One region of the Microbacterium sp. 22242 genome, then DNA from elsewhere that is predicted to be linked to it. Evidence: riboswitches for the same ligand, from Rfam matches in the RefSeq annotation. Region 1 holds a riboswitch; each other region holds the start of a gene.

The links. A riboswitch is a leader RNA that binds a small molecule or an ion and turns the genes downstream of it on or off. The one in region 1 is predicted to bind thiamine pyrophosphate.
Region 2: it holds a riboswitch for thiamine pyrophosphate, as region 1 does, so the genes downstream of both, thiC (phosphomethylpyrimidine synthase ThiC) here and ACTJJZ_RS04025 (ECF transporter S component) in region 1, are expected to answer to the same signal.
Region 3: it holds a riboswitch for thiamine pyrophosphate, as region 1 does, so the genes downstream of both, thiM (hydroxyethylthiazole kinase) here and ACTJJZ_RS04025 (ECF transporter S component) in region 1, are expected to answer to the same signal.

What each region holds. Positions count from the first base shown of each region.
Region 1 is NZ_JBQEOZ010000003.1:148,332-157,821, forward strand. It holds gene ACTJJZ_RS04005 (class I SAM-dependent methyltransferase) at 1-70, opposite strand, end outside; gene ACTJJZ_RS04010 (helix-turn-helix transcriptional regulator) at 192-977, shown strand; gene ACTJJZ_RS04015 (energy-coupling factor transporter transmembrane component T family protein) at 1,017-1,871, opposite strand; gene ACTJJZ_RS04020 (ABC transporter ATP-binding protein) at 1,868-3,358, opposite strand; gene ACTJJZ_RS04025 (ECF transporter S component) at 3,360-4,019, opposite strand; TPP riboswitch at 4,016-4,125, opposite strand; gene ACTJJZ_RS04030 (D-alanyl-D-alanine carboxypeptidase family protein) at 4,202-6,139, shown strand; gene ACTJJZ_RS04035 (ABC transporter ATP-binding protein) at 6,244-8,493, opposite strand; gene ACTJJZ_RS04040 (ABC transporter ATP-binding protein) at 8,562-9,490, opposite strand, start outside.
Region 2 is NZ_JBQEOZ010000006.1:205,248-214,737, reverse strand. It holds gene moeB (molybdopterin-synthase adenylyltransferase MoeB) at 1-1,089, opposite strand, end outside; gene ACTJJZ_RS09175 (thiazole synthase) at 1,086-1,859, opposite strand; gene thiO (glycine oxidase ThiO) at 1,862-3,421, opposite strand; gene thiC (phosphomethylpyrimidine synthase ThiC) at 3,428-5,161, opposite strand; TPP riboswitch at 5,157-5,264, opposite strand; gene ACTJJZ_RS09160 (MDR family MFS transporter) at 5,448-7,523, shown strand; gene ACTJJZ_RS09155 (TetR/AcrR family transcriptional regulator) at 7,587-8,219, shown strand; gene ACTJJZ_RS09150 (GNAT family N-acetyltransferase) at 8,216-8,806, shown strand; gene ACTJJZ_RS09145 (cold-shock protein) at 9,385-9,490, shown strand, end outside.
Region 3 is NZ_JBQEOZ010000001.1:358,533-368,022, reverse strand. It holds gene ACTJJZ_RS01700 (bifunctional hydroxymethylpyrimidine kinase/phosphomethylpyrimidine kinase) at 1-2,186, opposite strand, end outside; gene thiM (hydroxyethylthiazole kinase) at 2,183-3,037, opposite strand; TPP riboswitch at 3,028-3,121, opposite strand; gene pheT (phenylalanine--tRNA ligase subunit beta) at 3,191-5,764, opposite strand; gene pheS (phenylalanine--tRNA ligase subunit alpha) at 5,764-6,816, opposite strand; gene ACTJJZ_RS01680 (hypothetical protein) at 6,870-7,505, opposite strand; gene ACTJJZ_RS01675 (amino acid ABC transporter permease) at 7,532-8,479, opposite strand; gene ACTJJZ_RS01670 (amino acid ABC transporter permease) at 8,476-9,132, opposite strand; gene ACTJJZ_RS01665 (glutamate ABC transporter substrate-binding protein) at 9,225-9,490, opposite strand, start outside.

The DNA.
Region 1 (9,490 bases):
AGCGGTGCGATCTCAGCACCGAGTCGTGGTGTCCGTGCGTGTACCGCAGCTGCGGGGTCTCGGTCGCCATCGGTTCTCCTCTGCTCGGGATGTCGTTCCCCCAGCCTGCTCATACCAACGAAGGCCGGGAAGACCGTATCCTTCCTAGGAGCGCCGCACCCCCGCCGGGCGCAGGATTCTGGAGGCCGCGGATGTCGAACGCCCTCGGAGACTTCCTGCGCGCCCGTCGTACGGACACCCGCCTGGAGCTCTCGGAGCGCGCCGGCGGGCGCCGCAGGACGACCGGGCTGCGCCGCGAGGAGGTCGCGACCGCCGCCGGCATCAGCGTCGACTACTACACGCGACTCGAGCAAGGCCGCGAGACTCACCCCAGCGATGCGGTGCTCGAGGCGCTCGCCCGGACGCTGCGCCTGGATGCCGATGCCAGGGAGTACCTGCACCGGCTGCGGGGGCCCCATCCGAGCCCGACCCGCGCCGGGATGCGGGCGAGCGCGGAGGCCCGCGCGCTGACGGCGCGCATGGAGGTGCTGGTCGAGGCCGTGCGCCCGAACCCCGCCTACGTGCTGGATCGGCTCAGCACCGTGATCGCGGCGAACCCGGAGGGCCTCGCGCTGCACGAGGGACTGGCCGACCTCCCGCCCGCGCAGCGCAACACCTGCCGCTCGCTGCTGCTCGACCCGCGGGCGCGGCAGACGTTCGTGGAATGGGAGGAGCTCGCCCGCGGCGCGGTCGCGCACCTCCGGGCCGCGAACGTGGACGACCTGGAGGATCCCGAGCTCGTGGCCCTCGTCGGCGAGTTGCGCGCGCAGAGCCCGCAGTTCGAGACCTGGTGGAGCGGGCACCTCGTGCAGCGGCGGCGCGGGGCGATCACGCACGTCCGCAGCGCCGACGGGACGGTTCTCGCGCGTCGCTATGAGGTGCTGCACCTGCCCGAGGACGGGGTCAGGATGACCCTGTGGCTGCCCGCCGCGCCCTGAGCGAGCTCCGGCCCGTCCCCGGCCCGCCGATCCCGGGCCTCAGGACCACACGAACCGGAACGTCCCGGCCAGGACCGCCGCCGCGATCGACAGCGCCATGATCGCCGCGCCCCCGGCGAGCGCGACCGCGTCCCGCCAGCCCAGCCGCGACGGCCGCGACCAGGTCCGAGGGATGTCGGATCCGAAGCCGCGCGCCTCCATCGCCATCGCCAGCTTCGTCCCGCGGCGCACGGCGAACACGAGCAGCACGAACGACATCGTGAAGAAGCGCCGCAGCACGCCGCGATCGCCGACGCCTCTGGCCCGGCGCGCCAGGCCCATGGTGCGCCAGTCCTCCACGAACAGGCCGAGCATGCGCGTGCCCGCGAGCACGCCGAGCACGAAGCGACTGGGCAGGTGCGCGACCTGCGCGAGCGCGTCGGCCACCTCGGTCGGATCCGTGCGCGCGAACAGCAGGATCGTCGGCAGCCCCAGGGCGACGACCCGGATGCTCACCGCGATCGCGAGCTGGATCGACGCCTCGCTGATGTGCGCGAAGCCGAGGCTCCAGAACACCCGGCCACCCGGTGCCGCGTAGAGCAGCATGCTCACGCCGGCCACGGGCGCGACCACGAGCAGCAGCGACAACCGCCGCAGCACGGTTCCGAGGCGCAGCCCGGTGAGCGGGATGCAGAGCAGCTGCAGGCCGATCGCGACCAGACCGCTCGTGACGTCGATCGAGGCGAACAGGGGGATGGACAGCAGCAGCGCGAGCAGGATCCGGGTGACCGGGTTGACCCTGCCGATCCAGGCGGGCCCCCGTTTCAGAGCCCGCAGGTCCCGTTTCGAAGCGCGCAGATGGCTGCGCTCGGCCGACCTGTCGAGCGTTCGGCGCGCTTCGAAATCCGTGGTCATGCGGCAGCCTCCGCGGAGCGGGCGGCGGACGCCGGAGTGAGGGCGACGCGGTGCCCGCCGAGATGGCGGATCACGTCCGCGTCGTGGGTGACGGCGATCACGGCGGTGCCGCGGGCGATCTCCTCCTGCAGCAGGGCGACGATCTCGATCCAGCCGCGGCGATCCTGCCCGAAGGTCGGCTCGTCCAGCACGATCACGGCGGGTGCGGCCGCGAGCACGGTCGCCACCGACAGCCGGCGCTTCTGCCCGCCGGAGAGCGTGAACGGGTTCGCCGCGGCGAGCGCGGACAGTCCCAGCCGCTCCAGCAGTCCGTCCACGACCGCGTCGATCCGCTCGGTCGTCCAGCCCAGCGCGCGCGGGCCGACGACGAGCTCGTCGCGCACGGTCTGCGTGAGGAACTGGTGCTCCGGATCCTGGAACACCACGCCGACCCGGGTGAGCAGCTCGCGCGACGTCCACCGGTCCGGGTTCAGGCCGCGGCGGCCGCGCAGCCGTTCGGTCGCGACCACCTCGCCGGCCAGGGGCGCGAGGAGCCCGGCGAGGGTGAGCGCGAGCGTGGACTTGCCTGCGCCGTTCGGCCCGACGATGACGGTCGCGGCGGCATCGGGGACGTGCAGCTCGAGCCCGCGCTGCACCGCGTTCCGGCGGTCCCGAGTGATGGCGAGCGCCCGCGTCTGCAGGACGGATCCGGCGCCGTCTCCCTGCTCAAGGGTCGCCGGAAGCACCGGCAGGTCGACCGGGTGGCCGGGCACCCACACTCCGGCGGCGGCGAGGGCGTCGCCGAAACGGCCGAACACCTCGGCGGGGGTTCCGTCCGCCAGCAGGCCCCCGCCCGCGCCGATCACGATCACCCGGGTCATCAGGTCGACCCACACCTCGGTGCGGTGCTCGATGACGACCAGGGTCGCCCCCGTGCTCTCTACCGCGCGCTGCACCCCCGCACGGACCTCCCGGACGCCGTCCGGGTCGAGGTTCGCGGTGGGCTCGTCGAGCAGCAGCAGGCCGGGGCGCATCGCGAGCGCGCCCGCCAGCGCGAGCCGCTGCTTCTGACCGCCGGACAGCGCGGCCGTGGAACGGTCCAGCGGCACGTCCAGGCCGACCGCGTCCAGCGCCGCGCCGACGCGCTCGGGGATCTCCGCCGCCGGGACGCCCAGGTTCTCGCAGCCGAAGGCGACGTCGTCGCCCACCTTCGAGAGCACGATGCCGGCGTCCGGATCCTGCAGCACGAGCCCGATCCGGCCGCGCTGCCGCTCCGGTTCCCTGTCGTCGACCTGCAGGGATCCGCTGCGCTCGCCCTCCTCGGCGTCGCCGAGAAGTCCGGCCATGCCGGTCAGCAGCGTGGACTTGCCCGCTCCCGAGGCGCCGAGCAGCAGCACGCGCTCACCGGGCTCGATCGTGAACGACACGTCGCGCACGGCGGGGAGGCGCCGCCCTGCGTATCGCCATCCCCAGCCCTCCGCGACGACGCGGGCGGCCCCCGCGGTCATCTCAGACCTCGCGGCGCAGCTCGCGTCCGGCGGCGAAGCGGCTGAGCGCACCGGTCGCGGCGAGCGCGCGCACCAGCAGCCAGCCGACGAGGCCCGCCAGCAGCGCACCGGAGATGACGAGGGCGCCGAGGTAGATCGCGTTGAACTCGGCCGACTTCAGGAAGTTGGGCGATGCGCCGTAGAACATCTCGAACAGCCAGGACCCCAGCGCGGAGACGATCCCGGCGAGCGCGGCGACCGGCAGGCCGAACCGCCGGTACAGGAAGATCGCGAAGACCAGCTCGGCCCCCAGCCCCTGCGCGATGCCCTCGAGCACGGTCGAGACGCCCCAGATGTTGCCGATCAGCATCGAGACGATCGCGGCGACGACCTCGACGACCAGCGCGGCTCCGGGCTTGCGGATCACGAGACCGCCGACGACCCCGCCGAGCAGCCAGATGCCGACGGCGATCCCGCCGAAGCCCGGGGTGATCCCGTCTGCGGCCGTGAACCAGGCGTAGCCGATCGTGTTCCAGATCCAGAAGACCAGACCGATCGCGACGCCGAGGACGGCGGCCACGACGATGTCGACGACCCGCCAGCTCAGGCGGCGCGGCGCGGCGGAGGTTGCGGTCCTGTCCCCGGCGGGCTCGGGAACGGACGCGGGCACTGTTACGTGCATCATCGGAAACTCCTCCCTGCGCCGGCATGATCCGGATCAGGTTCGACGGTCGAAGCGCGGGTCGCTTCCTCTCAGCCCGGCTCGCCGGACTCCCGTGGTGATCCGGCCATCCTAACCCCGACCCATCCCTGCCGCGACTCCGCAGAGCGGAAAAAGCCGCGTCGGACCGTTACGGTAGGAGGGTGAACAATGACGACCGTCCTGGCGCGGAGACGGGCGACGCAGCCGTCGATCCCGTCTCGGTCGATGCCGCCGAGGGCACGGGCTCCGCGACCGCGGTGCTCGAGGCCCCGATCGAGGACTCCGAGCAGTCCGAGCAGTCCGTTCTCGGCTCCCTCTTCGCCGCCGTCCCGCCGCTGCGCACCGAGCCCGAGAAGCTGTTCCCCGAAGCGCCGGAGCCCGCCCTCGGAGGACCGCTGTTCCCGGCCGAGTCGTCCGCCTCGTCGCGGGAACCGGTGACGGCGGCGGCGCTCCCCGCTGCGCTCCCCGCTGCGCTCGAGGAGCCTTCCGCTTCCCCTCAGGAGCCTGCGGCGGGCGACACGGAATCCGAGACGTCCGAGGCGGCTTTCGCGCCTGCCGAGGCCGGTTCCGCGCCTGCCGCAGCGGGTTCCGCGCCCGCGGAGGCGATTTCCGTCGAGGCGGCCTCCGCGCCGGCCACGGCGGGTTCGCGCCGGCACCGGCGACGCACCGCCGCGGATAGGACCGCCGGGGAGGGCGTGGTCGCATACCCGTCCCCGACCCGCGGCGCCGATCCTGCCCCGACCCGCGCAGCCGATCCGGGCACGGCCGCCGCCCTCACCTGGGTCGACATCGAGCGCTTCGCAGAGGAAGGCGCCGCCCGCACCGCGGGCGCGGCCGCCCCCGCGCCCCTGCTCTCCGACGCACCCCGCCGCTCGCTCGCACGCCCCGGGGTGCTCGTGCCGATCGCGGGGCTGGTGCTGGTGGCCGTCGCCTACGGGGCGACCACGGCCGCGTGGCCGCTGAACGCGGTCAAGCCGACCGCCTCCGCCGTCGCCTTCCAGCCGGCCGCCGCCCCCGCTGCTGCCGTGACCTGGCCCACGTCCGGCAGCGCCGCGGTCTCGATCCAGGGCATCGGCACGATCGCGTCCTCCGAGCAGCCGGCGCCGATGGCGAGCATCACCAAGCTCGTGACCGTGCTCGCGTCGTTCGACAAGCTGCCGATGAAGCCCGGCGAGCAGGGCGCCACGTTCGAGTTCACCCAGGCCGACAGCGACGACTACTGGAACTACCTGCGCGACGACGAGTCGGCGCTGGACGTGCCCGCCGGCGGCTCGCTCACGCAGTACCAGCTGCTGGAGGGGATCCTGCTCGGCTCGGCGAACAACTACGCCGACCGGCTCGCCCACGACGTGTGGGGCTCGGACCAGGACTACGCGACCGCCGCCAACCAGTGGCTGCGGCAGCACGACCTCACAGACATCACCGTCGTCACGCCGTCCGGCTTCGCGTTCGGCAACGTCTCCACGCCGCGCGCGCTGATCCAGCTCGGGCAGCTTGCCGTGCAGAACCCGGTCATCGCGGAGATCGTGCGGCAGAAGAGCGTGGTGCTGCCCGGTGCGGGCACCGTCGAGAACACCAACGGCCTGATCGACGACGACGGCATCATCGGCATCAAGACCGGCACCATCGGCGACGGCGATGACACCAAGTACAACCTGCTGTCCGCCAAGGACGTGCCGGACGGATCCAGCACCGTGCGCATCTATGCGGACGTGCTCGGGGAGACCAGCGACGCGGGCAGGGTCGACGCCTCGCGCAAGCTGTACGCCGACGTCGAGGCCGCGCTGAAGAACCAGCCGCAGACGGTCACCAAGGGGACCACCCTCGGCACGGTCGACACCGCGTGGGGCGAGACGACGCAGGTCGTCGCCGCCTCTGACGCCCGCGTCGTGCTCTGGAACGGCGCCTCCGCCTCGGCCACGACCAGATTCGCGCTCGGCGACGACTGGAAGGCCGGGGACAAGGCCGGCACCCTCACGCTGAAGGGACCGCTCGACACCGCCACCGTGCCGCTCGCGCTGCACACGGAGCTGCAGGGGCCGAGCCTGTGGTGGCGCCTCACCCATCCGCTCGAGCTGTTCGGACTGGCGAGGAAATAACTCCCGCGCGGCGGCGCCATGAGCCCAGCCGTCGCGTGAACGCAGAGCCGCCGCCACCCGGAGGTGACGGCGGCTCTGTGGCGGGATCCGATCGATCGTGCGGATCAGGACCGGATGTCGTCCTCGAACTCGATCGAGGGGGTCTCGGCCGATTCGGTCGCACGCTCGGCGAGAGCGACCGGGGCGGCCACGGAACCGGGAACGGCGGCGGCGCCGGCCTCGGCCCCTTCGACAAGCTCAGGGACCGGCGCGACGGAGCCGTCGGCCGGCGGGACGGTGACGGCTCCGGTGACGAGCGCCGCATCGGCGTCGACGTCGCTGGCCGCCTGCTCGAACTGCGACTGGTACAGCCGCCAGTACGCGCCCTGCGCCGCGATGAGCTCCTCGTGGTTGCCCTTCTCCACGATGTCGCCGTGCTCCATCACCAGGATGAGGTCGGCGTCGCGGATCGTGGACAGGCGGTGCGCGATCACGAACGACGTACGCCCGTGCCGCAGCGCCGCCATCGCGTGCTGCAGCAGCAGCTCCGTGCGGGTGTCGACGGCCGAGGTCGCCTCGTCCAGGATGAGGATCGACGGCTGCGCGACGAACGCGCGCGCGATCGTGATCAGCTGGCGCTCGCCGGCCGACACGTTCGAGGCGTCCTCGTCGAGGGTCGTCTCGTAGCCCTCGGGCAGCGCGTGCACGAAGCGGTCCACATAGGTCGCCTTGGCGGCGTCGATGACCTCGTCGTCCGTCGCGGTCGAACGGCCGTAGCGGATGTTCTCCCGGATCGTGCCCGCGAACAGCCACGGATCCTGCAGCACCATGCCGGTGCGCGAGCGCAGATCCTCGCGGGTCATCGCCGCGATGTCCTGGCCGTCGAGCAGGATCCGCCCGCCGCTGAGTTCGTAGAACCGCATGATGAGGTTCACCAGCGTGGTCTTGCCCGCGCCGGTGGGCCCGACGATCGCGACGGTCTGGCCCGGCTCCACGCGGAACGACAGGTCCGTGATGAGCGGACGGTCCTCGGTGTACGAGAACGCGACGTGCTGGAACTCGATGACACCCTGGCCGTCGGTGACCGTGGGGGCGTCCTCGACGTCGGGGTCCTGCTCCTCCGCATCCAGCAGCTCGAACACGCGCTCGGCCGACGCGGTGCCGGACTGCACGACCGCCGCCATACCGCCCAGCTCGCTGAGCGGCTGGGTGAACTGCTGCGAGTACTGGATGAACGCCTGCACGTCACCGAGGCGCAGCTGACCGCTCGCGACCATGAGGCCGCCGAGCACCGCGAGCCCGACGTAGGTCAGGCTGCCGATGAACGTCATGGCCGGCATCATCAGGCCCGACAGGAACTGCGCCTTGAACGCGGCCTGGTAGAGCTCCTCGTTCTCGACCTGGAACTTCTCCAGCGCGTCCTTCTCCCGGCCGAACACCTTCACGAGCGCGTGACCGGAGAAGGCCTCCTCGACGCGCGCGTTCAGGCGACCGACCTTCTTCCACTGGATCCCGAACGCCTTCTGCGAGCGCGGACCGATGACGCCGAAGATCACCGCCATGAGCGGCAGCGCGACGAGTGCGACCAGGGCGAGCTGCCACGAGATCGAGAACATCATGATCAGCACCCCGACCACGGTGAGCACCGAGGTGAGCGCCCCGGACAGGGACTGCTGCATCGTCTGGGTGATGTTGTCGATGTCGTTCGTGACGCGGGAGATCAGCTCACCGCGCTGCACCTTGTCGAAGTACGACAGCGGCAGGCGGTTGATCTTCGCCTCGACGTCCTCACGCAGGCGCCACATCGTGCGCACCATGATCACGTTGATCACGTAACCCTGGATCCAGCTCAGCAGCGCGGAGCCGACGTAGATCGCGAGCACCGCGGTGATCACCCAGCGCAGCGCGTCGAACTCGATCCCGTCGCCGACCCGGAAGTCGCCGAACGCCGCGACCATGTCGGCGAACTGGTTCTGGTGCGCGGCGCGCAGGGCGGACACCACCTCGGACTTGGGCGTGCCGGCGGGGAAGCCGGGCTGGCCGTTCTGGCCCTTGCCCAGGGTGAGCGAGATCACGCCCTCGTAGATGATGTTCGTCGCGTTGCCCAGCACCTTCGGCGCCGCCACGGACAGCACGACGCCGATCGCGCCGAAGAACGAGACCAGCACGAACCACACGGCGCTGGGCTTGAGCAGCCCGATCATCCGCGTGAAGCTCGGCCCGAACTGGTTCGCCTTGCCCGGAGCGGGGCCGTCGAACATGCCGCCGCCCTGCTGGCGGGCCTTCTCGGCCAGCTCGGCCTCTTCACGCTCGGCGTCGGTCATCTCGGCGACCGGCGCGGAGCCGCCGGCGCGCTTCGCGCGCGCCGCCGCCATCCGCTCGGCGCGTGCGGTCTTCTTGTCCACGCCTTCGGTCCCTTCGGTCCCTGAGCCTGTCGAAGCGCTCATGCGTCCACCCCCAGCTGCGACTCGACGATCTCTCTATAGGTGTCGCTCGTCTCCAGCAGTTGCTCGTGCGTGCCCACCGCGACCATGGTGCCGCCCTCGAGGACGACGATGCGGTCGGCGTCGGTGATCGTCGAGACGCGCTGCGCCACGACGATCTTGGTGACGTGCGGCAGCTCCCGCCACAGCGCCTGACGCAACCGGGCATCCGTGGTCAGGTCGAGCGCCGAGAACGAGTCGTCGAAGACCAGGATCTCGGGCTGGTGGATGATCGCGCGGGCGATCGCGAGCCGCTGCCGCTGGCCGCCGGACACGTTGGTGCCGCCCTGGGCGATCGACGAGTCCAGACCGTCCGGCATCTCCGACACGAAGTCCTTCGCCTGGGCGATCTCGAGCGCGGCCCACAGGTCGTCGTCGGTCGCGTCCTCCCGGCCGTACCGGAGGTTGGATGCGATCGTGCCGCTGAACAGGAACGGCCGCTGCGGCACGAGCCCGATGCTCTGCCACAGGGCGTCGACGTCGGCCTCGCGCACGTCCGTGCCGCCGACGTACGCGGCACCGCCGGTCACGTCGAACAGACGCGGGATCAGCGAGATCAGCGTGGTCTTGCCAGCGCCCGTCGATCCCACGATCGCGACGGTCTCGCCCGGCTGCGCCGCGAAGCTGATGCCGTGCAGCACGGGCGACTCCGCGCCGGGATAGGTGAACGAGACGTCGTCGAAGGCGACGGATCCCGGAGCCGGGAAGGCCTTCACGCCGTTCTCCGGCCGGGTCATGCCCTGCTCGGCGTCGAGCACCTCGCCGACGCGCTCGGCCGAGACCGCGGCGCGCGGGATCATCATCGCCATGAAGCTCGACATGATGATGCCCATCATGATCTGGCCGATGTACTGCATGAAGGCGAACAACGTGCCGACCTCGACTGTGC
Region 2 (9,490 bases), on a different contig from region 1:
CAGGATCCGCGCCGCGGCGCGGGCGCGCACCCCGGCCTTGCAGTAGAGCACCACGCGGCCGTCCCGCGGCACGCCGTCGAGAACGGTCTCGGGTGAGAGACCGCTCAGCGGCGCGGAGAGCGACCCCGGGATCTGCCCGAGTGCCGACTCCTCCGCCTCGCGCACGTCGACGAGCGCGAACGCCGTCCGTCCGGCGGAGCGCTCCGCGAGCAGCGCCCGCAGCTGCGAGGCGCTGAGCGGTCGTGCCTCATCCTGCGCCGCGCAGACGAGCGCGGGATCGGGATCCGGCGCCGTGCCCGCCGGGCGCGCGGGATCGCGCACGATCCGCAGCTCCTGCCAGCGCGCCTCCGCGAGGTCGAACATCGAGAGCCGGCCGATCAGCGGCCGGCCGATCCCGGTGAGCAGTTTCACGGCCTCGGCCGCCATCACCGATCCGGCCGCACCGCAGAGCATGCCCAGCACGCCCGCCTCGCCGCACGACGGGGCAGCCCCGGCGGGTGGCGCGTCGGGGAAGAGGTCGCGGTAGCCGGGGCCGTGCGGCTCCCAGAAGACGCTGACCTGGGCGCCGAAGCGGAGGATCGCGCCCCACACGCACGGGATGCCGACGGCCGCCGCCGCGTCGGCGACGAGGTAGCGCGTCGCGAAGTTGTCGGCGCCGTCGACGACGAGGTCATAGCGCCCGAAGAGGTCGACGGCGTTGCCGGCGGTCAGCCGGAACGGGTGCGTCTCCACCCGGATCAGCGGATTGAGCGCCAGGATCGCGTCGCGCGCGGACTCGGCCTTCAGCCGGCCTGCGTCCGCGGTGGTGTGCGCGATCTGGCGCTGCAGATTGCTCGGCTCGACGCGGTCGTCGTCGACGATGCCGAGCGTGCCGACGCCCGCCGCGGCCAGGTACAGCAGGACCGGCGAGCCGAGCCCGCCCGCGCCGACCACGAGCACTCGGGCGTTCTTCAGCCGACGCTGGCCCGTCGCGCCGAACCGGGGAAGCAGGATGTGCCGCGAGTAGCGGTCCGCCTCCTCGTCCGTCAGCGCCGCCGCCGGCGCGACCAGCGCAGGCAGGGACCCGGGGTCCGCGGCGATCCCGCTCACAGGTCGGGCCGCCCGTCCATCGGCGACGAGGCCAGCGACCGCGTGCGCCGCGGGATCCGGCCGGACGTCGCCGCGAGCCGCCCCGCGATCACGGCGTGCCGGAAGGCGCCCGCCATGCCCACCGGATCCTGCGCCCGGGTCACCGCCGTCGCGAGCAGCACCGCGTCGCAGCCGAGCTCCATCGCGAGCGCCGCGTCCGAGGCCGTCCCGATGCCGGCGTCGAGCACGACCGGCACGGTGGCGCGCTCCACGATGAGAGCGATGTTGTGCGGGTTGAGGATCCCCAGCCCCGTGCCGATCGGCGCGCCCAGGGGCATCACGGCGACCGCGCCGAGCTCTTCGAGGTGACGCGCGAGCGCCGGGTCGTCGTTCGTGTACGCGAACACCGAGAAGCCGCGCGCCACGAGCTGCTCGGTCGCCGCGGCGAGCTCGGCTCCGTGCGGGAGGAGCGTGTCCTCGTCGGCGATCACCTCGAGCTTCACCCAGTGCGTGCCCAGCGCCTCCCGGCCCAGCTCGGCGGTCAGCACGGCCTCCCGCGCGGTCAGGCAGCCGGCGGTGTTCGGCAGCAGCCGGATGCCCCGGTCGGAGAGCAGCCGGAACAGCGACCCGTCCGCGGACGGGTCGTGGCGGCGGATCGCGACGGTGGTGAGCTCGGTGCCTGACGCGTCCAGGGCCGCGGCGAGGCCCGCACGGCTCTGCGCGCCGCCCGTGCCCATGATCAGCCGGGAGGACAGCGCGACGCCGTCGATCTCGAGGAGATCCGATCCCATGCTCAGCCTCCCTGCGTCGCGGTGACGATCTCGACCGCGTCGCCGTCGGCGAGCTCCGCGGCGGCCCAGGCGCTGCGCGGCACGATCGACGCATTCACGGCGGCGGCGATGCCGAGGGCCGCGCCGTCGGCGGTCGTCCCTGCAGCGGTGACGCGGATGCCGGTGCGCTCCGCGACGAGGTCGGCGAGCGTGAGCGGCGCGGCGGCGGCGTGCGGCTCGCCGTTGACGGTGAGGACGATCATCGGAGGATCCCTTCGGGAGCGGAGACGACGGACGGTGCCCGGGTCGGCAGAGCGGAGGCCGGCAGGCTCGAGGTCGACAGAGCGGAAGGCCGGCTGAGCGGAGGCCGGCGGCACGGAGGCGAGCGATGCCTCGGCGAAGCGGTCGGGGCGGAACGGCCGCGCGAGCGGGTCGGCGCGGCCGTCGACGAGCCCCGCGCAGATCTCGGCGGCGAGCGGGGCGAGCAGCACGCCGTGACGGAAGAATCCGGTCGCCACGATCAGGCCGGGGACGTCGCCGCCGCGGCCGTCGCGCACGCGGCCCAGGAGCGGGGCGTTGTCCGGGGTCGCAGGCCGCGCGCGGGCGGTCGCCTCGAGGAGCTCGAGCTCGGCCACGGCGGGCAGCACCTCCTGCGCGTCCCGGAGCAGACGGTGCACGCCCGCCGCCGAGACGCCGTCGAGCCCGTCCTCGCGCTGCGTCGCCCCGATCACGAGCGTGCCGTCGCGCCGCGGCACGAGATAGACGCTCTCCCCGCGCACCAGCGCGCGCACGGTCATGCCGAGCAACGGCCGCAGCCGCTCCGGCACGCGCAGCCGCAGGATGTCGCCGTGGACGGGACGCAGCGCCGCGCCGAGCCGCACGGGCAGCCCGTCCACGGCGCCGGCGCCCAAGGCGTTCGCGAGCACGACCTCGCCCGCGTCCAGCACCAGCCCGCCGGCGAGGCGAACACCGGTGACCGGCGCGTCCGGATCCGCCGACGCGCGTCGCACAGCCGCCACCCGCTCCCGGACGATCCGCACGCCGTCGTGCTCCTCGAGCGACCGCAGCAGCCGTGCCGCGAGCGTCCGCGGATCGACCCGATGGTCTCCCGGGATCCGGTACGCGCTCGTGACGCGCGGGCCGAGCAGCGGCTCCAGAGCGCGGGCGTCCCTGGCGGCGAGCGGCTCGGCGGCCAGGCCCCGCGCCGTGTGCGCGTCGTGCAGATCCGCGAGCGCGCGCCGATCGCCCTGATCGATCCCGACGAGCAGCGTGTCGCCGGGGCGATATCCCGTGACGCGCTCGTCGTCGCCGGCCGGCGCGAGCGCCCGCACGAAGTCCGGATAGCGCGCGGCGGACGCCAGCAGCAGCGGCAGCAGCTCATCCTCCTGATAGTGGTACTCGCTCACGGGCGCCAGCATCCCGGCGGCGGCGAACGTGGCGCCGCCCGCCGGATCCGGATCGCACAGCACCACCGGACGGCCGGCCTGAGCGAGCCGGGCGGCGATGCTGAGTCCGACGATCCCGGCGCCGACCACGACGATGCGCCCGGCGCCGCCCTCAGCGGCGCCGCCGTTGCGCGGCATCCGGACCTACCGCGATCCGACGGTCGGCATGGGCAGGTAGACCTGGCCGCCGGCCTGGGCGAACTCGGCGGACTTCTGCGCCATGCCCGCGATGCGCTCCTGCTCCGCACCGTCGCCGAAGCGATCCCGGATGTCCTGCGAGATCCGCATCGAGCAGAACTTCGGCCCGCACATCGAGCAGAAGTGCGCGGTCTTGGCCGGCTCGGCGGGAAGCGTCTCGTCGTGGAAGGCCTCGGCGGTGTCCGGATCCAGCGAGAGGGCGAACTGGTCGCGCCAGCGGAACTCGAAGCGCGCCTTCGAGAGCGCGTCGTCGCGGTCGCGCGCGCCGGGGTGACCCTTGGCGAGGTCCGCAGCGTGAGCGGCGATCTTGTAGGTGATCACGCCGGTCTTCACGTCGTCCCGGTCGGGCAGGCCGAGGTGCTCCTTCGGCGTGACGTAGCAGAGCATCGCCGTGCCGTAGCGCGCGATCTCGGTCGCACCGATCGCCGAGGTGATGTGGTCGTAGCCCGGGGCGACGTCGGTCACCAGCGGGCCGAGCGTGTAGAACGGCGCCCCGTCGCAGAGCTCCTGCTGCCGCTCCACGTTCTCGCGCACGAGGTGGAACGGCACGTGGCCCGGCCCTTCGACCATGACCTGCACGTCGTACCGCCAGGCCCGCTTCGTCAGCTCGGCGAGCGTGTCGAGCTCGGCGAACTGGGCGGCGTCGTTCGCGTCGGCGATGGAACCGGGACGCAGCCCGTCGCCCAGCGAGAAGGCGACGTCGTACTGCGCGAAGATCTCGCACAGCTCGTCGAAGTGCGTGTAGAGGAAGTTCTCCTGATGGTGCGCGAGACACCAGCCGGCCATGATCGATCCGCCGCGGGACACGATGCCGGTGACGCGGTCGGCGGTGAGCGGCACGTAGCGCAGCAGCACGCCGGCGTGCACGGTCATGTAGTCGACGCCCTGCTCGCACTGCTCGATGACGGTGTCGCGGTAGATCTCCCAGGTGAGCGCCGAGGCGTCGCCGTCGACCTTCTCCAGCGCCTGGTAGATCGGCACGGTGCCGATCGGCACCGGCGAGTTGCGGATGATCCACTCGCGCGTGGTGTGGATGTCGTCGCCCGTGGACAGGTCCATCACGGTGTCGGCGCCCCAGGTGGTCGCCCACTGCAGCTTGGAGACCTCCTCGGCGATCGAGCTGGTCACCGCGGAGTTGCCGATGTTCGCGTTGATCTTGACCAGGAACGCCTTGCCGATGATCATCGGCTCGGACTCGGGGTGGTTGACGTTGTTCGGGATGATCGCCCGGCCCGCGGCGACCTCGGCGCGCACGAGCTCGGGATCGCAGCTCTCCCGCAGTGCCACGAAGCGCATCTCCGGCGTGATCACGCCGTCGCGGGCGTACCGCATCTGCGTGATCGTGCGCCCGGCCCTGGCGCGCCGGACCGGTCGCTGCTCCCCGCGCCACTCGGCGGAGGCGGCGCCACGGCGGATCGCGGAGCGGCCGTCGTCGTGCAGGTCGCGCGCCCGGCCCTGGTAGGCGTCGGTGTCGTCGCGGTCCGCGATCCAGCCCTCGCGCAGCGCGGGCAGGCCGACGACCGGATCGCTCCCCGGCCCCTCGGTGCGGTAGACCGTCACCGGCGCGTTCTCCGTCCCGTCGGGGGACGCATCGAGGGCGATCCGGGTGACGGGCACGTGCAGGTCGTGCGCGGAGTCGTGCAGATGCGCGAGCGTGCGCGCAGAATCGCGAGATCCCATGAGGGCTCCTACTTCCTTCGCCGGCATGACCCGGACAGGTTCGAACGGTACGAGCCGCGTCAGCCCGATCTCAGCCCTTGCGAGGGCACCCGTGTGGATACCGACACAGTACACGGAACATGCCCGGGTGCACGGACTCAGGCACCTCATAGCAAAACTGCGTTTGCGCAACCTTTCCTTTCGTGTAATCTTGCAGGGCTGCAACATTCTTGCCGCCAACGTCGGCGCTCGGATCCGACGGGTGTCGATGACGAGCGGGGCGTCCAGAACCACCCGAAGGGCCGTCATGTCCACCGCAACCACCACAGCAGGGGCCACGCGCGCGGAGCGCAAGCAGTCCGCCCCGATCATGACGCACAGGCAGATCCTGCTCGTCATCTACGGCCTCATGGCCGGCATGTTCCTGTCCTCGCTCGACCAGACCATCGTCGGCACCGCGATCCGCACGATCGGCGACGACCTGCACGGCCTCGACCAGCAGGCCTGGGTCACCACGGCCTACCTGATCACGTCGACGATCTCCGTGCCGATCTACGGCAAGCTCTCCGACATCTTCGGCCGCCGCCCGCTGTTCATCTTCGGCATCTCGGTGTTCATCCTCGGATCCCTGCTGTCGACGTTCTCCACGTCGATGCTGATGCTCGCCGGATTCCGCGCCGTCCAGGGCATCGGCGCCGGCGCGCTGATGTCGCTGCCGCTCGCGATCATGGCGGACATCCTCGCCCCGCGCGAGCGCGCCAGGTACCAGGGCTACTTCTTCGCGGTCTTCGGCATCTCCTCGCTGATCGGCCCGCTGGTCGGCGGCCTGTTCGCCGGCGCGAACGAGATCCTGTGGATCTCCGGCTGGCGCTGGGTCTTCCTGATCAACCTGCCGGTCGGGATCGTCGCGCTCGGCATGGTGATCGCGTTCCTGCACCTGCCGAAGGTCGGCAAGCACAAGAACCCGCGGATCGACTGGTGGGGTGCGACGGCCGTGATCGTCGCCCTGGTCCCCCTGCTGCTCGTCGCCGAGCAGGGCCGCGAGTGGGGCTGGGCCTCGGCCGCTGCGATCACCTGCTACGTCATCGGCGGCCTCGGCGTGCTCGCCTTCGTGCTGATCGAGATCGCGATGAAGGACGACGCGATCATCCCGATCCGGCTGTTCCACTCGAACACGTTCTCGATGGCGACCGTCATCGGCGTGCTCGTCGGCTTCGGCATGTTCGGCGCCATGATGACGATCCCGCTGTACATGCAGATCGTCGCCGGGCTCACGCCCACCGAGTCGGGGCTCGCGATGCTGCCGATGGTCGTCGGCCTGATGACCTCGTCGATGACGGCGGGCCAGCTCACGTCGCGCACCGGCAAGTACGGCATCTTCCCGCGCACCGGCACGCTGACCACGGCGCTCGGCTTCCTGCTGCTCACGTTCGTGTCGTCCGCCACCCCGGTCTGGTACATGATGATCGGCATGTTCGTGGTCGGCCTCGGCCTCGGCCAGCTCATGCAGTCGCTGACCATGGCGAGCCAGAACTCGGTCGCAGCGCCCGACATGGGCGTCGCGACGAGTGCCGCGACCTTCTTCCGCCAGATCGGCGGAACGCTGGGCACCGCGATCATGCTCTCGATCCTGTTCACGCTGCTGCCGCTGAACATCACGCACAGCATGGCCGACAAGCCGACCCTGACCACCGCGCTGAATGCCGCACTGGATCCCGCGGTCGCGGGCAAGGAGCAGAACAAGGCCGTCATGAAGCAGCTGTGGAGCCCGATCACGGGACCGCTGCAGGCGAACATCCAGTCGGGACTCGACAAGGGCACCGCCGCCGCGAAGGCCGCCGCCGACAAGGCCGTGACCGAGAAGGTGACCGCCGGCGTCGAGCAGGCGGTCGCCGCAGGACAGGTCCCGGCAGCGGCCGCACAGAGCGTGATCGACGCGCAGGTGGCGGCGGCGACTCCCGGCGCCGAGCAGGCCGCGCTCGAGGCCGTCGCGGGCAAGGCGCACGCGACGGTGGTGAACGGCGCGGTGAGCGTGGACTGGTCGAACGCCGACCAGCGCGGCTACTGGGTCGACAAGCTCGTGCCCGACATCACCAAGCAGCTCGACAAGGCGTCGTCCAAGGCGTCGAGCGGCTCGAGCAGCTCGGTGAGCGACACGTCGTTCCTGAACGGCGCGGATCCGGCGCTCACCAAGCCCTTCATGGTCGGCTTCACCAAGGCGATCGACCTCATCTACTGGGTCGGCTTCGGGGTGCTCATGCTCGCGTTCGTGCTCAGCCTGTTCTTCAAGGCTCCGCCCCTGCGCACGCGCTCCGCTCTGCAGGAGCGGGCCGACGACGCGGGCGTCAGCGAGACCGGAACCATCAGGACGCAGCAGGCCTGAGCGGCGGGCCGGGGCGGGCATCTCCCGCCCCGGCCTCCGCACAGACCCTGTGAGGAGCACATCATGAGCATCGACGACAGCGTTCCCGAGCCCATCCGCGAGACCGTCGGCGAGGGCCGGCGCGAGCGCAAGAAGCTGCAGACCCGGCAGGCCCTGCACGAGGCCGCCCTGCGGCTCGTGGAGGAGCAGGGACTCGACGGCACCACGATCGAGCAGATCTGCCAGGCGGTGGACGTCTCGCCGCGGACCTTCTTCAACTACTTCCCGTCCAAGGCAGCGGCGGCCCTGAACCTTCCGGAGCACGGCGTCGCCCCTGACGTGATCGACGGGTTCCTGGTGGCGCAGGGCGAGATCGTGCCGGCGCTGTGCGAGCTGGTCGGATCCTCGATGGACGACGGCATGGACCGGCACCGGATCAAGGAGCTGCTCATGAAGCGGCCCGAGCTGCTGCCGGCGTTCTCGCAGTGGATGGGATCCGTGCGGGAGCAGTTCATCGACCTCGCCGAGCAGCGCGCGGCGGACCACGATCAGGCCGTCAGCGCGGTCTCGCTCGTGCTCGCCGCGATGAACGTGCTGGTGCACGCCAGATCGACCCCGGATCGGCCCGGCGCCGAGCGGCTGCTCGCGGCCGTCGACGGGCTGGTCGCGGTGCGCACGGCGCGGATGTCGGATCCGGTCCCTACGCTGGACGAGTGACCCACTCCCCCGACCTCCTGGAACGGATCGACTGGCCGCTGCGCACCGAGCGCCTCACGGTGCGTCGCGCGACACCGGCGGACGCCGATGCGGTGTGGCGATACCGCCGGATCGAGGACGTGAACCGCTGGCTCGGCGCCGCGCCCGGCGATCCCGAGACCTTCCGCGCGTACTTCACCGACCCCGACCGGCTGCGGATCTCGCTGATCGTGGAGTCCGCGGCGGGTGACGTCATCGGCGATCTGATGCTGCGCATCGAGGACGCCTGGTCCCAGGCAGAGGTGCGTGCGCAGGCGGAGCGGGTGCAGGCCGAGCTCGGCTGGGTGATGGATCCGGCCCACCACGGCCGCGGCTACGCGACCGAGGCGGTGCGGGCCGTGATCGCCATCTGCTTCGAGCAGCTCGGGCTGCGCAGGGTGAGCGCCGGCTGTTTCGCGGCGAACGAGCCGTCCTGGCGCATGATGGAGCGCCTCGGGATGCGGCGGGAAGAGCACAGCCGGGCCACGGCCCTGCATCGCAACGGCGAGTGGATGGACGGCATGGCCTACGCGCTGCTCGCCGAGGAGTGGCGTGCCGCGCGGGCGTGACCGCGTCTGCCGCTGACGCGCCGGACGCTCTGGACATCGTCCTCGCCCTCGCTTAGGGTTGAGGCGCGCACGTCATGACGGCCGCTGCCGCCCGAGTCCCCAGCGAGGGCGGAAGGTTTCCCCAGACCGGCGGCCGTGCGTGCATTGGCCCCCTCGGCGCATCCAGTCCCCAATGGATCCCCCGAGGGGGCCGCTTCCTCCCCCAGTATTCCGATGTACTGCGATGATACGCCCGGGGTCCCGATTTGTCCCCCTTTTGGGGGACAAACTTTTGCGGACTTGTCCCCCAATTGGGGGACAAATCTCAGGATCGTGGGTTACACTGATTTCAGACGCACCCTCCGGTCGTCCTTGGGCCCCCATCGCTCCCCCCGCGGTGGGGGCCCGCACCATTTCTCACGGGCTGAGCGCCGTCCGTTCCTACCGGATCGGCCCGTCCCGAGCTCCGAATGTCGAGTCGTGTCATGCAACGTTTGTGTCACCATGTCACGCGAGGTGTTGCGAAACGGCTGCTTTCAGATAGCGTGGGGTTCGTCTACGCGTCTGCGTGGACGTAAGCCCAAGCAAGAAGGCAGTACATGACTCAGGGCACGGTTAAGTGGTTCAACTCGGAGAAGGGCTTCGGCTTCATCTCCCCCGATGACGGTGGGGCTGACGTGTTCGCGCACTACTCCGCCATTACCT
Region 3 (9,490 bases), on a different contig from region 1:
TCGGGCCCGGCGGCCGCGAAGAAGGCGTGCTCGTGCTCGGCCGACCGTTCGAAGGCCGCCTGCATCCGGGAGCGGGTCTCCGGATCCGCGGCCGCGGCATGGGCGGACACGATCCGGACCGCAGCCTCGCTCGCGAGCGCGAACGCGGGGTCGGCGTACTCGTCGAGCCAGGACGCGAACGGGTGATCCGGATCCCCTCCCGCGACGGCGTGCAGCCGCGTGCCGACGTCGGCGTAGATCGTGTAGCAGGGCAGCAGCGCCGCGATGAGCACGCGGTAGTCGGCGGCGGTCGCCGCCTCCCGCAGGTGCGCGAGATACGCGGTCGTGGCCGGGGCGGGATCCCCTCGGAGCACCGCCCCGTCTGCGGCGGCGGGCGACAGCCAGCGTGCGTGCAGCTGCAGCTCGCCGCGCAGGCACTCCTCCGAGCGGCCCGCCCAGAACTCCCGGTCCTCCGGGTGCGGAGCGATCCGGGCGGCCTCGGCGAGGAGCGCGGCGAACTCGCCGAGGTACAGCGCGTCCTGAGCGATGTACTCCCGGAACGCTGCCTCCGGCAGAGAGCCGTCGGCGAGGCGGCGGAGGAACGGCAGGTCGTCGATCGCCTGGCGCACCGGCGCGATGCGGTCCCACCACTCGGTCACGACCGATGCCGATGCGCGTTCCGGTTCCGATGCGCGTTCCGCGTCCGGTTCCGGCGAAGGTTCCGGCGCCGGTTCCACCGTCAGTCCGGCGCGCTGCCAGAGCCCGGCGAAGTGGTGCACGGGGCCGTGGCCGGATCCCACCCGCAGCCCCTCGCCGGCGGCGATGGACTCGCGCAGCCAGGCACGGACCTCGGCGACCGCCTCGCCCCACTCGCCGCCGACGGCGCGGCGGGTGGCGAGCGCGGAGGACAGCGAGCAGCCGGTGCCGTGCGTGCTGCGCGTGCGGATCCGCCCACCCGGATACTCGCGGAGAACCCCCTCGGACCCGACCAGCGCGTCCGGGGCCTCATCGCCGTCGAGATGGCCGCCCTTGACGAGGACCAGGGATCCGGTGGCCGCGGCGAGCCGTCCGGCCTGGGCGAGGGCCTCGGGCCAGGTCCTTGCCGGCTCCTCGCGCACCAGCACCGCGAGCTCGGGCAGGTTCGGCGTGATCAGGTCGGCGAGCGGCAGCAGCGCCCGCAGCGCCTGCTCGGCGTCGGTGCCGAGCAGCCGGTCCCCGCTCGTCGCGACCATGACCGGATCCAGCACCACCGTCGGAGGGCGTTGGGCGCGCAGCCAGGATCCGACTTCCGCGATCACTCCGGCACCGGCGAGCATGCCGATCTTCACCGCGTCGATCCGCACGTCGGCGGAGAGGGCGTCGAGCTGGGCGCGGAGGAACTCCGCGGGCGGCACATGCACCCCGGTCACGCCGCGGGTGTTCTGCGCCGTGAGCGCGGTGACCGCGGCCATGCCGTAGCCGCCGTTCGCGGCGATCGACTTGAGGTCGGCCTGGATCCCGGCCCCTCCGGAGGGGTCGCTGCCCGCGATGCTGAGGACGCGCGGCACGCCGCCGCTCCCCCAGGCGCGCAGCAGGTCCCGTGCGGCGGCCTCCGGATCCGGAGCGGCGCACACGGCGGAGACGACCGCGACCCCCGCCGCACCCGCACGGCGCAGCGGCGCCGCATCGTCCGGGCCGATGCCGCCGATCGCGACGCAGGGCAGCGGGCTCGCGGACGCGAACGCCGCGAAGCCGTCCACGCCGAGCTCCGGCGGATGATCGGGCTTGGTGCGGGTGGGATGGATCACGCCCGTGCCGAGGTAGTCGACGACGCCCTCGGGCAGCGCCCGCACGGCGTCGAGGTGGGCGGGCTGGTTCGCGGTGAGCCCGATGATCGCGTCGGGCCCGAGCAGCGCGCGAGCGGTCGTCACGGCCGCGTCGGACTGCCCGAGATGGATCCCGTCCACGCGCGATCCGCGGCGGCGCGCCTCGACGAGCGCCTCGAGCCGGTCGTCCACGAGCAGCAGCGCGCGTCCGGCGATCACCGCGGAGAGCTCGATCAGCTGGGCCACGATCGCGGCGTCGTCGGCGTGCTTGTCGCGCAGCTGCACGATACGGACGCCGCCCGCGACGGCGGCGTCGACGACCGCCGGGACCCCGCGCTCGCCGCACAGGCCGGGATCGGTGACGAGGTAGAGGGCCAGGTCGTCCTGGTCGAGGCGGCTCATGCCGCGACCGCCCGCACGGCGTCGACGTGCGCCCGCGCGGCGAGCTCCGACGGCTGGACCGCGGCGAGGGCGTCCAGCAGCCGGACCGCGAAGGATCCGGGCCTTGCCGCGCCGCGCGCGGCGTCCTCTGCGGCGACCGTGTAGACCAGGGTCGCGGCGGAGGCGGCGATGAGAGGCGTGTCGCCGGTCTGCCGCGCCGCGCCCAGGAAGGCCGCCATCACGGCGCCGAGTGCGCAGCCGCCGCCGGTGACGCGGGTGAGCAGGGCGTCGCCGTTGGCGATCCGGATCTCGGTGTCGGCGTCGACGACGAGGTCGACCGGACCGGACACCGCGACCGCTCCCCCGGTGCGGCCCGCGAGCTCGCGCGCGGCGTCGGCGGCCGCCTCTGTGCCGTCCAGCGCGTCCACGCCGCGACCGCCCAGGGTGCGGCCGGCGAGCGCGAGGATCTCCGAGGCGTTGCCGCGGATCACCGTCGGACGCAGCGCCAGGAGGTCGTGCGCGAGAGCCGTCCGCACCGGGAGGGCGCCGACCGCGACCGGGTCCAGCACCCACGGCGTGCCGGCGGTGCCGGCCCCGCCGACGGCCTCCCGCATCGCGGCGCGCTGCTCGGGCGTGGGCGTGCCGAGGTTCACCAGCACCCCGGACGCGATCGCGGCGAAGCCGCCCGCTTCGCCCGTGATGTCCACCATGGCCGGTGCCGCGCCGAGCGCGAGCAGGACGTTGGCGGTGAAGCCGGTCACCACCGCGTTCGTGATGCACTGCACGAGCGGGGGGTCCGCCCGCAGCACGGAGAGGAGGTTCGCGGCGCTTCCCGCCACGGACTCGGAGGACGTTTCCAGACGCGCGTTCATCACGACATCCCTTCGCTAGTACGACCTAGATCAGGTTCGACGGGTGTGATCTCAGCCGCGGTCGCGGCACCCCGTGTCACTGCCGGTCAGTCTAGCCAGACGCCCCGGTCCGCAGGCGGGCCGGGGCGTCTTCGTGACGGATCGCGATGCGAGTCAGTCGCGGATCGCGGCTCCGAATCGCTCCGCCGCGACGGCGACACCGGCGAGCTTGGCCTCGCTCGCCTCTGCCGCGGTCAGGGTGCGGTCGTCGGCGCGGAACCGCAGCGCGAAGGTCAGGCTCTTGGATCCGGCCGGAACGCCCTCGCCGCGGTAGTCGTCGACGAGACGGATCGACTCCAGCAGCGCACCGGCGCCCTCGCGGAGGGCGGCCCCGAGCTCGCCGGCCGGAACGTTCGCGGCCACCACCAGCGACACGTCCTGGGTCGCGGCCGGATACGGCGACAGCGAGGCGGCGACCACGCGCTCGCCCGCGAGCGACAGCACCAGGTCGAGGTCGAGCTCGAGCACCACCGCACGACCCGGGAGGTCGGCATCGGCCGCCACCTGCGGGTGCAGCTCGCCGACATAGCCGACCTCGATCGTCCCGGCCCCTGAGCCCGTCGCCGGGGTTGCCGCCTCGCGCACCTGCAGCACGCCGGTGCGCCCGGGGTGCAGCGCCGCGCGGCTGCCCTGCACGACGTCGATCGCGACACCGGCGGCGTCGGCGATCACGCGCACGGCGTCCAGCGCCTCGCTGAGCCCGTACTCCTCGGCGGCACGGCCCGGCTGGCGGGGCGTGACATGGCCGGAGAACAGGGCGGCGACGTGGCGCGCCTGCGGCGGGATCGAGGCGTTCAGCGCCGCGAGGGTCTCGTCCGAGGGGCGGACGCCGAGCGGCGGCACCTCGTCGGTTCCGTAGACGGCACCCGGCTCGGGCAGGAACACCACGCCGATCTCGAACAGCGCGAGATCGACGAGCCCGCGCGCGATGTTGCGATGCGCGGTCTGCAGCAGCCCCGGGACCAGCGAGCGCCGCAGGTACGGCGTCTGGCCGTCCAGCGGGTTCGTCAGGCGCACGCCCGGCAGCGTGCCGCCGGTCGCGGATCCGTGCAGGTCGTTCTGCTCCTGCGTCGTGAACGGGAACGCCGGCGTCTCCACGAGGCCGGCCGCGGCGAGGGCGTTCGCCACGCGACGGCGTCCCTGCTGCAGCTCGGTGAGGCCGCGACCGGACGGCGGGGTGGGCAGGACGGACGGGATCCGGTCCAGACCGTGGATGCGCGCGACCTCCTCGGCCAGCGTCCACTTGTCGGTGAGGTCGGGGCGCCAGGTCGGCGGGATGACCTGCCAGCCGCCGTCGACCGCGGTGATCTCGGCGCCGATCGTCTCGAGCGCGCCGACGACCTCCTCGTCCGCATAGTCCACGCCGATGAGGCCCTGCACGAAGCCCGCAGGCAGGTCGATCCCCTCGATCTGCACCTCGGCGAAGAGCGCACCGCCCTCCTCCGTGAGGGTGCCGCCGGCGAGGGAGACCATGAGGTCGGCGACCCGGCGCGCGGCGGCGAACGGGATGAGCGGATCCACGCCGCGCTCGAACCGCTTGGAGGCCTCGCTGGGCAGCTTGTGCCGGCGGGCGGTGCGCGCGATCGTGATCGGGTCGAACGTCGCCGCCTCGATCAGCACGTTGCGGGTGGTGCAGCTCATCTCGGTGGTGCCGCCGCCCATCACGCCGGCGAGGCCGATCGGGCCTGACGCGTCGGTGATGAGCAGGTCCTCGCCGCTGAGCGTGCGCTGCTGGCCATCCAGGGTGACCATGGTCTCCCCGGGCGTCGCACGGCGGACCACGATGCCGCCGTCGAGCTTGTCCAGGTCGTAGCCGTGCACGGGGTTGCCGAGCTCGAGCATCACGTAGTTGGTGATGTCGATGAGCACGCCGAGCGAGCGCATGCCGGCGAGCGTGAGCCGGGCGATCATCCACGGCGGGGTGGGCCGGGACGGATCCACGCCGCGCACCACACGCGTGACGAACTCGGTCGCGCCGACGTTGCCCCGGATCGGCGCCGTGTCGTCGACGACGGCCGTGAACCCGGTGCCGGGCTGCAGCTCGGCGAAGTCGCGATCGGCCGGGTCGCGGAACGTCGCTCCGGTGGCATGCGCGTACTCGCGGGCCACGCCGCGGAGCGAGAACGCGTAGCCGCGGTCGGGCGTCACGTTGATGTCGACGGCGACGTCGTCCAGTCCCAGCAGCGCGATCGCGTCGGTGCCGACGGGCGCGTCGATGCCGAGCTCGGACAGGATCAGGATCCCGTTGTGCTCGTCGCCCAGCCCCAGCTCGCGGGCCGAGGCGATCATGCCGTCGGAGACGTGCCCGTAGGTCTTGCGGGCGGCGATCGGGAACGGGCCGGGCAGCACGGCGCCGGGCAGCGTCACCACGACCTTGTCGCCGACGGCGAAGTTGCTCGCGCCGCAGACGATGCCGCGGACATCGTGATCGGTCCCTGTCGCTTCGACAGGCTCAGCGACCGGGAGCGGGCCCACGTCGACCTGGCACCAGCGGATCGTCTTGCCGTTGGACTGCGGCTCCTCCTCGAAGGAGAGCACCTGACCGACGACGACGGGGCCCGAGATGTCGAAGCCGATCAGCTCCTCCTCCTCGAAGCCGACCGAGACGAGCGCCGCGAAGACGTCGTCCGGCGTGACGTCCTCGGCCACGTCCACGTACTCACGCAGCCACGAAAGCGGGACGCGCATCACACCACCATCCCGAACTGCTCGCTGAAACGGACATCGCCCTCGGCCATGTCGCGCATGTCCTGCACGTCGCTGCGGAACATGAGCGCGCGCTCGACCCCCATGCCGAACGCGAAGCCGCTGTACACGTCGGGGTCGATCCCGGCCGCGCGCAGCACGTTGGGGTTGACCATGCCGCAGCCGCCCCACTCGATCCAGCGCGCGCCGCCCTTGAAGGTCGGGTGCCACAGGTCGAGCTCGGCGGAGGGCTCCGTGAACGGGAAGTAGTTGGTGCGGAAGCGGGTCTTCGCCTCCGGGCCGAACAGCTGGCGCGCGACGTGGTCGAGCGTGCCCTTGAGGTGCGCCATCGAGATGCCCTTGTCCACGACGAGGCCCTCGAACTGGGTGAACACGGGCAGGTGCGTGGCGTCGAACTCGTCGGTGCGGTAGACCCGGCCAGGGCAGAGCACGTAGATCGGCAGCTCGCGATCGAGCATCGAGCGCACCTGCACCGGGCTGGTGTGCGTGCGCATCACGAGGTGGCGGGAGGAGGGATCCACGTAGAACGTGTCCTGCTCCTGGCGCGCGGGGTGGTCGACGTCGAAGTTCAGCGCGTCGAAGTTGAACCACTCGTGCTCGAGCTCGGGGCCCTCCGCGATCTCCCAGCCCATCCCGACGAACACGTCGCAGATCTGCTCCTGCAGCAGCGTGAGCGGGTGCCTGGCGCCCACGCGGGTGCGCGAGGCGACCGCCGTGATGTCCACGCGCTCGGCCTCCAGGCGGGCCGCGGTCTCGGCGGCCGCGAGCTCGGCCTCCTTCGCGGCGAGCGCCTGCGTGACACGGCCGCGGCCCTGTCCGATGAGCTTGCCGAAGGCGGCCTTGTGCTCGGGCGCGACCTGACGCATCGACGCGTTCAGGATCGCGAGCGGCGAGCCCTCCGCGACGTGCGCGGCACGCGCAGCCTTGAGCTGAGCGGTGTCGGCCGCGGACCCGATCGCGGCGAGCGCGGCCTCGACGGCGGTCTCCACCGCCTCGGGGCTGATGTCAGGAGTGGTCTGTGCGTTGTCGGACACGAGAGTCGAGTCTACCGGCGCGCCGGAACGGGCCCGTGCCGGGGCGGACTCCGTCAGAGCGGGCCGAACATGCCGGTGCGCCGGTCGGGCGCCCACGTGACGCGCTCGCGTTCCAGGGTCGCCATGAGCCGCGGATCCCGGGCCGCCTGCCGGCGCAGGGCCGGCCGGGCCGAGCCGAGGATGGCGGGCGGGACGACGAAGCCGGACACCAGCAGGAGCACCAGCCCGAGATCGACCAGGACGAGGGCGGTCGCCTGGCCGGTCGTGAACGCGCTGATCACGAGGAAGACGTTGACGAAGAACAGGATCGTGCCCGCCGCCCACAGGCCGCCACGCAGGCTGCCCGGTCCGCGAGTGGAGACCGAGGCGCCGGGTCGCGGGATCCAGCGGTGCGTCCGGCGCAGGAGCAGCACGCTCGTGACAGCCACGACGACGCCAACGATCGCCCACGGCAGCGTGGGGGCGACCTGCCCCGTCACGACGAGCATCACGAGCGAGAACAGCGCGGCAGAGGCGCCGAGACTCGCGAACGCGGCCCACATCGCCGCCCTGCCGGCCCTGGCGTCCGCGATCTCGCGCAGGCGCGTGCCGAATTCCGGCGGGCAGGAGGCGGCGAGAACCGGATCCAGCCACTGCTCGAGGGTCCGGCTCACGGCGGCCGGATGCTCCGAGACGGGTTCGACGTGCATCGTCCCGATGCTACGGGAGCGCCCGCTCAGACGCGGGGACCGGCGCCGGTGCCGTCGAACTTCCCGGCCCCGCGTTGCATGGCGATGACCTCCGTCACCGTGCTGCCGTCATGGATCCGCGGGTCGTGGTCGCCGGAGTCGGACAGGTAGCCCCTCACCTTCGGCGAGCGCCGGGTGCGTCCTTCGAGCCACTTCGCGACACCGGACAGGATCAGGCACATCGCGATGTAGATGACGGCGACGATCAGCCCGGCCTGCAGCAGCGGGCGACCCGGCTGCGAGCTCAGGTACTTCGCGTAGTAGATCAGCTCGGGGTAGGTGATGATGAAGCCGAGCGCCGTGTCCTTGAGCGTCACCACCAGCTGCGCGACGATGACCGGCAGCATCGCCCTGATCGCCTGCGGCAGCAGGATGAACGCCATCACACCGGACTTGCGCAGCCCGATGGCGTACCCGGCCTCCTTCTGCCCGCGCGGCAGGGACTCGATGCCGGCACGGAGCACCTCGGCGAGCACGGAGCCGTTGTAGAGCACCAGGCCGATCACGACCGCGGCGTACGGCGTCATCTTGACGGCACCGCCGGGGATCGAGTTGATGCCGTAGTAGAAGATCATCATCATGACCAGCACCGGCACGGCGCGCAGCAGCTCGACCACGACCGTGACCGGCACCCGCAGCCAGGCGTGCTCCGAGAGCCGGCCGAGCGCGAGCACGAAGCCGAGCACGAGGCTGCCGACCGCAGCGGCGAGGAACGCGCTGACGGTGGCCCACAGCGCCTGCACCATGCCCTGCCACACCAGCGTGTAGCTGAACAGGTTCCAGCGTGCGGCGTCGAACTGCCCCGTCGCGGCGAACCGGTAGACGACGAAGCCGATGACCGCGAGCACGACGAGCACGGTCGCGGCCCCGAGGATCCGGTTCCGCAGCACGGCGCGGGGACCGGGGACGTCGTAGAGAACGGATGCGCCGCTCATCGGGCGATCCTCCACTTCTTCTCGAAGTGCCGCTGAGCCAGGCTCAGCAGCGTCACCAGCACGATGAAGACGACGGCGACCCAGAGCAGGATCTCCATGACGGTACCCGGCCGGTTGCCGGAGTCGGCGACCGTCGCGCGGAGGGCGGCGAGCTCGGCCACGCCGAAGCCCGCCGCGATCGTGGTGTTCTTCAGCAGCGCGATGAACACGCTCATCATCGGCGGGACGACGGAGCGGAACGCCTGCGGGACGATGACCAGGGTCATCACCTGGCCGAAGGTCAGCCCGATCGCGCGAGCCGCCTCGGCCTGGCCGACGGGGACGGTGTTGATGCCGGCGCGGAGCACCTCGGCCACGTAGGTCGCGGTGTAGATGCCGATCGCGATGATCGCGAGCGGCAGCGCCGGGATCTCCGGCAGGTCCAGCTTGGGATAGCCGAACACGAAGAAAAAGAACACCAGGGTGAGCGGGGTGTTGCGGATGAGGTTCACGTACACCGTGCCGACCGCGCGGGCGATCGGCACGGGCGAGACCCGCATCGCGCCGACGATCGTGCCCAGCACGAGCGCCAGCACCCCGCCGCCGAGGAACAGCACGACGGTGTTCAGGATCGCCTGCCCCCACAGGTCGAGATTTCCCAGCAGTGCGTCCACGCGATGGCTCCTTCAGGACGGGACGTGAGTGACGGATGTCGACGGGAGGTGCGGCCGGGTGCCCCCCGGTTCCGGCCGCACCGTCTCGGGGCCTACTGCTCGACGGCGGGCTGGGTGACCTTCATGCCGCTCGCGCCGAGGTTCTTGTCGAAGATCGCCTTCCAGGTGTCCCCGCCGTCGGTGAACATCTTGTCGACGAAGGTCTTCATCGCGGTGTCGCCCTTGGCCAGGCCCACGCCGTACTTCTCGGTCGTGAACGGCTCGCCGACGACCTTGAGCTCCTCGGGGTCCTGTGCGGCGTAGCCGATCAGGATCGCCTGGTCGGTGGTGACCGCGTCGACCTGCTTGTTGATCAGCT